2 regions of the Mesorhizobium newzealandense genome follow, and region 2 is predicted to be linked to the other one. Evidence: predicted binding sites of a transcription regulator. Region 2 holds the regulator's gene; the other holds the start of a gene.
What was found. The regulator PhoB, encoded in region 2, activates phosphate uptake and scavenging genes when phosphate is short. The targets are predictions, from matches to a motif close to TGTCATNNANCTGTCAT.
Positions count from the first base shown of each region.

Region 1: the regulator PhoB is predicted to act here: its motif matches at 2,387-2,403, upstream of ACFSOZ_RS37555 (esterase-like activity of phytase family protein).

Region 1 is NZ_JBHUGZ010000031.1:67,550-71,414, reverse strand. It holds partial or broken gene ACFSOZ_RS37560 (GcvT family protein) at 1-2,207, opposite strand, end outside; gene ACFSOZ_RS37555 (esterase-like activity of phytase family protein) at 2,520-3,865, shown strand, end outside.
Region 2 is NZ_JBHUGZ010000029.1:10,890-14,754, reverse strand. It holds gene ACFSOZ_RS33355 (ROK family protein) at 1-1,211, shown strand, start outside; gene phoB (phosphate regulon transcriptional regulator PhoB) at 1,224-1,913, opposite strand; gene phoU (phosphate signaling complex protein PhoU) at 1,933-2,640, opposite strand; gene pstB (phosphate ABC transporter ATP-binding protein PstB) at 2,666-3,472, opposite strand; gene pstA (phosphate ABC transporter permease PstA) at 3,469-3,865, opposite strand, start outside.

The sequences.
Region 1 (3,865 bases), on a different contig from region 2:
GACCGGCTCGAAGCCGCTGGCGTCGGCGTCGACGGCATCGACCTCCAGGGTCACCAGGCATTGGCCGCTACCGGCCTCCCGCTGTTTCAATGCCGCTTCGCGGCCGGTGAAGTTGCCCTTGCCGAAAGCGATGAAGCGGTCGAGACCGGTCTGACCCGCTGTGTAGCCCTGCGTGAATTCGCGTGACCAGATGCCAAAACTCTTCTCCAGCCGCAGCGCGTTCAGCGCATAGTAGCCAATCTCGGCAAGGCCGAGATCCTCGCCGGCCGCCAGCAGCGTTTCGCGCAGGCTGGCATGCATGGTCATGGGGCAACTGATCTCGAAGCCGAGCTCGCCGGCAATAGAGAGGCGGGCAACCCGTGCCTGCACCATGCCGATGTCGAATGCGCCGCAGGCCATGAACGGCAGCGCCGCAGCGGATACGTCCTGATGCGTCGTGCGCTCCAGGATCTTGCGCGCGTTCGGCCCGGTCAGCAGGAAGCCGCTCATCGTGTCGGAAAGGTCGGTGACCGTGACGCCCTCCGTCGCATGGGCCTCGAACCAGCGCATGTGGAATTCTCTGAGATAGTAGGAGCCCATCAGCCAATAGGTGCCATCGCCCCAGTTGAAGACGGTGAGGTCACCCTTCAGCCGTCCGTCATGGCCGAGCATCGGCGCCAGACTGGCCCGCCAGGGCTTCGGCAGCCTGCAGGCAAGCAGCCGGTCAAGCCATGCTTCAGCGCCAGGCCCCGAGACCGCATAGCGCGCATAAGCCGAGATATCGACCAGACCCGCCGCCCGCCGCACCTGCAGCGCCTCGTCGCCGACGATATCGAAGGCGTTGGAGCGTTTCAGCGCGGTGTTCTCGCGAAACCCCATCGGCGCGAAATAGGCCGGGATTTCCAGCCCCCATGACGCCGTCCATTCGCACCCCGCCGTCGTCATGCCGTCATAGGCGCCGGGGCGTTTCAGCGGCCGGCCGGCCGGCAGCCGCTCATTGGGAAAGGTCATGACGAAACGGCGCGAATAGAACTGGCGTGTCGTCTGCTTGAGATATTCGCGGTTGGCGGCGAAGGCGCCATAGCGGGCGATGTCCATGCCGAAAATGTCGGCCTGCGGCTCGCCATAAATCATCCACTCGGCCAGCGATTTGCCGACGCCGCCGCCCTGGCTGAAGCCGGCCATGACACCACACGCAACCCAGTAATTCTTCAACCCGCGCACCGGTCCGACGATCGGATTGCCGTCCGGGGTAAAGGTGAAGGCGCCGTTGACCCATTTGCGAATGCCGGCCGTCGCCAGGCAAGGAAAGCGCTCATAGGCTTTGGACAGTTCCGGGCTGATGCGGTCGATGTCTTCCGGGATCAGCTCGATGCCGTAGTCCCACGGCGCGCCATCCATGTTCCAGTGCTTTGGGTTCTGCTCGTAGACGCCGAGCAGCACGCCCTTGCGCTCTTGCCTGAGGTAGGAAAAGCCATCGAGATCGACCGCAAGGCCGAGTTCCTTGTCGAGGGCGGCAACCTCGGGAATGTCCTCGGTGATGAAATAGTGATGCTCCATCGGCGTCACCGGCAATTCGACGCCGGCCATACGGCCGAGTTGCTTTGCCCACAGCCCGCCGGCGTTGACGACATGTTCGGCGATGATGGCGCCTTGCTCGGTGATGACATCCCAGCGCCCATCGGCGCGCGCCTTCAGTTCGACGACCCGATTGCGCAGGACGATATCGGCGCCACGCTTTTTCGCTGCACCGGCATAGGCATGCGTCGTTCCATAGGGGTCGAGATGGCCTTCGTTGGAATCGTAGAGGCCGCCGAGCACACCGCTGACATCGACGATCGGGCAGATTTCCTTGATCTCTTCCGGCGTCACCAGGCGAGCCGTTTCGATGCCGACCGACTGGAACACGGCCCAGGCCGATTTCAGCCACTCCCAGCGCTGGGGATCGCTGGCCATGTTGACGCCGCCCGTCATGTGCAGGCCCGCGTTCTGGCCGGATTCCGCCTCGATCTCGCGATAGAGTTTGATGGTGTAGTCCTGCAGCGCCGCGACGTTGGGATCGGCGTTGAGCGCGTGGAACCCGGCCGCCGCATGCCAGGTCGAACGGCCGTCAGTTCGGCACGCTCGATCAGCGCCACATCGCTCCAGCCGAAACGCGTCAGATGGTAGAGCACCGAGGCCCCGACCACGCCACCTCCGATGACAACTGCGCGGTAGTGCGACTTCAAGGCTTCCCCTCCTCGGTTGGTCCGAAGGCCTCACCATATATCTACTGGACATAAGTGTCTAGTGCGATGCGAACACACCGCGCTTCGTCGACCTGATGCGTGCTGGGGTGATCAATTCTTTCGAGCGACCACGCGTTCTTATCGGCGTCCGAAGGAGCCGGCGGGCGAGCATCGCGCGCTGTCACGCAAGCATCATGTTCGCGCCGTAGACCGCTTTTCGGGGAGGCGCGCGCGGCATCATCGATGCCGCACCTCTTTCGGTTTTTCGTCCATCGGCGGCTCCGGCACGCTTTGTCACAAAGAGGATTATCCATGAAACACCCATACCGAACCGCGCCGCTCGGCGTCGCGCTGGCATTGTTCACTGCCTTGACGCCGGCGCTCGCCGACAGCACCGCGACGGTCGGCGGCACCAGCTTCGTCAGCAAGGGCCTGGTCGGCGTCGGCCGCATCCCGGCCAGCCAGAAGGACAAGTTCGGCGAGACCTTCGGCTCGGGCTCCGGCATGGCGATCGACACTGCCGGCTGGACGCATGGCGCCGACGGCTACAAAGGTTCTCTCTGGCTGCTGCCGGACCGCGGCTACAATGTCGTCGGCACCACCGATTATCGGCCACGCCTCAACACCATCGGCATCGAGTTTGCCCCGGTCGCGCCAGGCGCTGCACCCGCGGCCGGCCAGGAGCAGTCCGGCGTCAAGGCGACACTCGCCGACACGATGCTCTTGACCGACGACAAGGGCAACGACGCCACCGGCCTCGACCCGCTCAACGGCGCACGTGCAGCCGCCGGCGACATGCCGATCCTGCCCGAGGCCAACGGCAAGCTGGCGCTCGACAACGAGGCGATCGTGCGGCTACCCGACGGCTCGATGTTCATCTCCGACGAATACGGCCCGAACATCTATCGGTTTTCCGCCGAAGGCCGCCTGCTGTCGGCGACCCAGCCGCCGGCCGCCCTGGTGCCGATGCGGCACGGCGCGCCGAACTTCGCCTCCGACAATCCGGGGCCTGGTGCGGCCGAGCCCGATCCGAAGGATCCCGACACCGGCCGCCAGAACAACCAGGGCCTCGAAGGCATGGCGATGACGCCGGACGGCAAGTTCCTGATCGCCGTGCTGCAGTCGGCGCCCAGGCAGGATGGCGGCGATTCCGGCGCGACGCGCCAGAACACGCGCGCGCTGGTCTATGATGCTTCCGATCTCGCCCACCTCAAGCTGTCGCATGAATATGTCGTGCCGCTGCCGGTGTTCAAGGATGCCAAGGGCAAGACCAAGGTGGCCGCGCAGAGCGAGATCGTGGCCCTGTCGGACCAGACCTTCCTGATGCTGACGCGCGACAGCGGCAACGGTCAGGGGTTGAAGGGCGACACCTCGCTGCTTCGCCAGATCAACATCGTCGATCTCTCCGCCGCGACCGACATCGCCGGTGGCGCCTTCGACGCGGCCGACAAGCGGGTGGCGCCCAAGGGCGTGCTCGACCCATCGGTGACGCCGGCCAGGCTGACGCCGTTCATCGACCTCAACGACAAGGGCGAACTCGGCCGCTTCGGCCTGCACAATGGCGCGCCGAACGACAGGAACAACCTCTCGGAAAAGTGGGAGGCGATGTCGGTGGTCAGCGTGCTCGATCCTAAGCTGCCCGACGACTATTTCCTGTT
Region 2 (3,865 bases):
GCAACCGGGCGATGGTGATTGCGGCCGTGCGTCGCGCCGGACAGCCGTCACGCACCGAGATCGCCGCGACCACTGGCCTCAGCCACTCGACCATATCGGCGATCTCCTCCGACCTGATCGGCGAAGGCATCCTGGCCGAGAGCAAGCCGAGCGAGGCCGGCTCGCTCAAACGCGGCAGACCGCAGGTCGGCCTCAGCCTCAATCCGGAAGCGGCGGCGGTGATGACCGTAGTGCTGTCGCTGAACTTCCTCTCCGTCGCCGTCATCGACTATGCCGGCCAGGTGATCGCCGAGGAACAGCGCCGGCTCGATACGCTGACGATGTCGCGCGACGCGCTGGTCGGCGAATGCGTCGCCATCGTGCGGCGCCGCCTCGAAGACCCCGATCTCGACGTCCGCAATGTCGCCCGCATCGCGCTGGCGATCCAGGGCATCACCGACACGCGTGCCCGCGCCATGTTGTGGTCGCCGATCACGCCGCACACAGATATCGCCTTCGCCGACATACTCGAGGACGAGTTCGGCATCCCCGCCACCATGGAGAACGACTGCAACATGATGGCGGTGGCGCTGCGCTGGCGCGATCCCCAGCGCTACCGCGACGACTTCATCGCCATCCTTTTGTCGCACGGCATCGGCATGGGCCTGGTGCTGAAGGGCGAACTGTTCACCGGCACCCATTCCTCGGGCGGCGAGTTCGGCCATATGATCCATCGGCCGAACGGCGCGCTGTGCCGCTGCGGACGGCGCGGCTGCGTCGAGGCCTATGCCGGCAACTACGCCATCTGGCGCAACGCAAGGCAGATGAGTGAGGACGCAGAACCCGTCGCCGATGTCAGTGACGCTGACATGCGCGCTCTGGCAACTGCGGCTCGCGAAAGGGATGGACCCGAGCGCGAGGCCTACCGCAAGGCCGGCGAAGCGCTCGGCTACGGTCTCGGCAGCCTGTTCGCGCTGATCGATCCGGCGCCGGTCGCCATGGTCGGTGTCAGCGCCGCGGCCTTCGACCTGATCGAGCCGGCATTGCGCGAGGCGATTGCCCAGACCGCCGGCGGCCAGCACTCGAAATCGATATCCTTCGACACCGAGCCGAACGAACTGCCATTGATCCGCGAAGGCTGCGCCATGCGCGCGCTGACTTTCGTCGACCAGGAGATTTTCGCACCTGGCGCGCAGACAAGATCCGGCCTCGTTGGCAAGAACGTGGCGTGAATCAAACGGGAGTCAATCTTCCCTGATCGCGTATCCGGCACCGCGGATGGTGCGGATGACATCGGGCATGCGGCCATTGTTGACCGCCTTGCGCAACCGGCCGACATGCACGTCGACCGTGCGCTCGTCGATGTAGATCGTCTCGCCCCAGACATTGTCGAGCAGTTGGCTGCGCGAGAACACGCGGCCGGGATGGCGCATCATGAACTCGAGCAGGCGAAACTCGGTCGGGCCGAGCCTGATCTCGCTCTTCTTGCGATAGACCCGGTGCGATTCACGATCGAGCACGATGTCGCCGACCTTGAGCACACTGGACAGCACTTCCGGCTTGGCGCGGCGCAGCAGCGCCTTGACCCTGGCCATGAACTCCGGTGTCGAGAACGGCTTGACCAGATAATCGTCGGCGCCGGTCGAAAGGCCGCGCACACGATCGCTTTCCTCGCCGCGCGCGGTCAGCATGATGATCGGCAGCCGCTCGGTCTCGGGACGCATCCTTAGCCGGCGGCAGAGTTCGATGCCGGAAACCGCCGGCACCATCCAGTCGAGCACCAGAAGGTCGGGGACGTTCTCCTGCAACCGGATCTCGGCCTCATCACCGCGCGTCACCACCTCGACCTGGTAACCCTCGGACTCCAGATTGTAGCGGAGCAGCACGCCTAGCGGCTCCTCGTCCTCCACCACCATGATGCGTGGCGCGATCATCGACTGGTCACCCCTGTCGTCATGCCGCCGGCGCGGACATTGCCGTCTCGTCCTGCTTCGGACGATTGGCGGGCAACTGCGTACCGGTCAAAACATAATACGCATTCTCGGCGATGTTGGTGACGTGATCGCCGATCCGCTCGAGGTTCTTGGCGCAGAACAGAAGATGCGTGCAGGCGGTGATGTTGCGCGGGTCTTCCATCATGTAGGTCAGCAGTTCGCGGAACACGGAGGTGTATTTGACGTCGATGCGCTCGTCGTCGGCGCGCAGTTTCGCCAGCGCCGCGGCGTCGCGCGCCGCATACTCCTCGATGACGCCCTGCACCTGGATCAGCACCAGCTGCGCCATTCCATCGATGGAGTGCGACAGGTCGCGCGGTGTGACGCTGAGGCCGACGGTGCCGACGCGCTTTGCGATGTTCTTGGCAAGGTCGCCGATGCGTTCGAGATCGCCGGCCATGCGGATCGAACCGACGACATGGCGCAGATCGTCGGCCATCGGCTGCCGCTTGGCGATCAGCGTGATGGCGCGGTCATCGAGCTCGCGCTGGCGCGCGTCCATGATCGCGTCGTCTGAAACAACGCGCTGTGCCAGCGCGTTGTCGGAATTCAGCAGCGCCTTGGTGGCACCACCGACCATCGAGCCGGCGAGATCGCCCATGTCACTGATGAGCCTGCTGATCTGTCCGAGATCCTCGTCGAAAGAAGCGACTGTGTGTTCGCCCATGATCCTGTCCCTCGTATGCCTGAGCTCAGCCGAAGCGGCCGGTGATGTAGTCCTGCGTGCGCTTCTCGCGGGGCGACGTGAAGATCTTCTCGGTGCGGTCGAACTCGACCAGTTCGCCCAGATACATGAAGGCAGTCTGCTTCGACACGCGCGCCGCCTGCTGCATATTGTGGGTGACGATGACGATCGTGTAGTCGGCTTGCAACTCGTCGATCAGCTCTTCGATCTTGGCGGTCGACAGCGGGTCAAGCGCCGAGGCCGGCTCGTCGAGCAGGATGACTTCCGGCTTCACCGCCACGGTACGGGCGATGCAGAGCCGCTGCTGCTGGCCACCGGAGAGGCTGAGGCCGCTGGCGTTGAGCTTATCCTTGACCTCGGTCCACAGTGCGGCGCGCTTCAGCGCCTGCTCGACGCGGCCGTCCATCTCGGACTTGCTGAGTTTCTCGTAGAGCCTGACACCGAAGGCGATGTTTTCATAGATCGACATCGGGAACGGCGTCGGCTTCTGGAACACCATGCCGATCTTGGTCCGCAGCAGGTTGAGGTCCTGCGAGCGGTCGAGAACGTTCTGGCCGTCGAGCAACACCTGGCCCTCGGCGGTCTGCTTGGGATAGAGTTCGTAGATGCGGTTGAAGACGCGCAGCAGCGTCGACTTCCCGCAGCCGGAAGGGCCGATGAAGGCGGTGACGCTGCGCTCGGGCAATGACAGCGTGATGTCCTTCAACGCCTTGCTCTGGCCGTAGTAGAAGTTGAGGTTCTTGACCTCGATCTTGGCCTTGCTGGCGGTTGCCTCGGCGGCGATCGTCATGTCTGGAGACAACATCTGGCTCATTTGTCCTCTCTGCGTCCGGTCAGGCTGCGCGCAAAGATGCTGAGCGCGAGAACCGTCAATGTGATGATGAGTGCGCCGGTCCAGGCCAGTTGCTGCCATTCCTCGTAAGGGCTGAGAGCGAACTGGAAGATGGTCACAGGCAGGCTGGCCATCGGCGCGTTGAGATTGCTCGACCAGAACTGGTTGTTGAGCGCCGTGAAGAGCAGCGGTGCGGTCTCGCCCGAGATACGGGCGATCGACAGCAATATGCCGGTGACGATGCCGGACAGGGCGGCGCGGTAAGCGACCGACTTGATGACCACCCAGCGCGGCGCGCCGATCGCGGTGCCGGCTTCGCGCAAGGCGTTCGGCACCAGGTTAAGCATGTCCTCGGTGGTGCGCACGACGACCGGG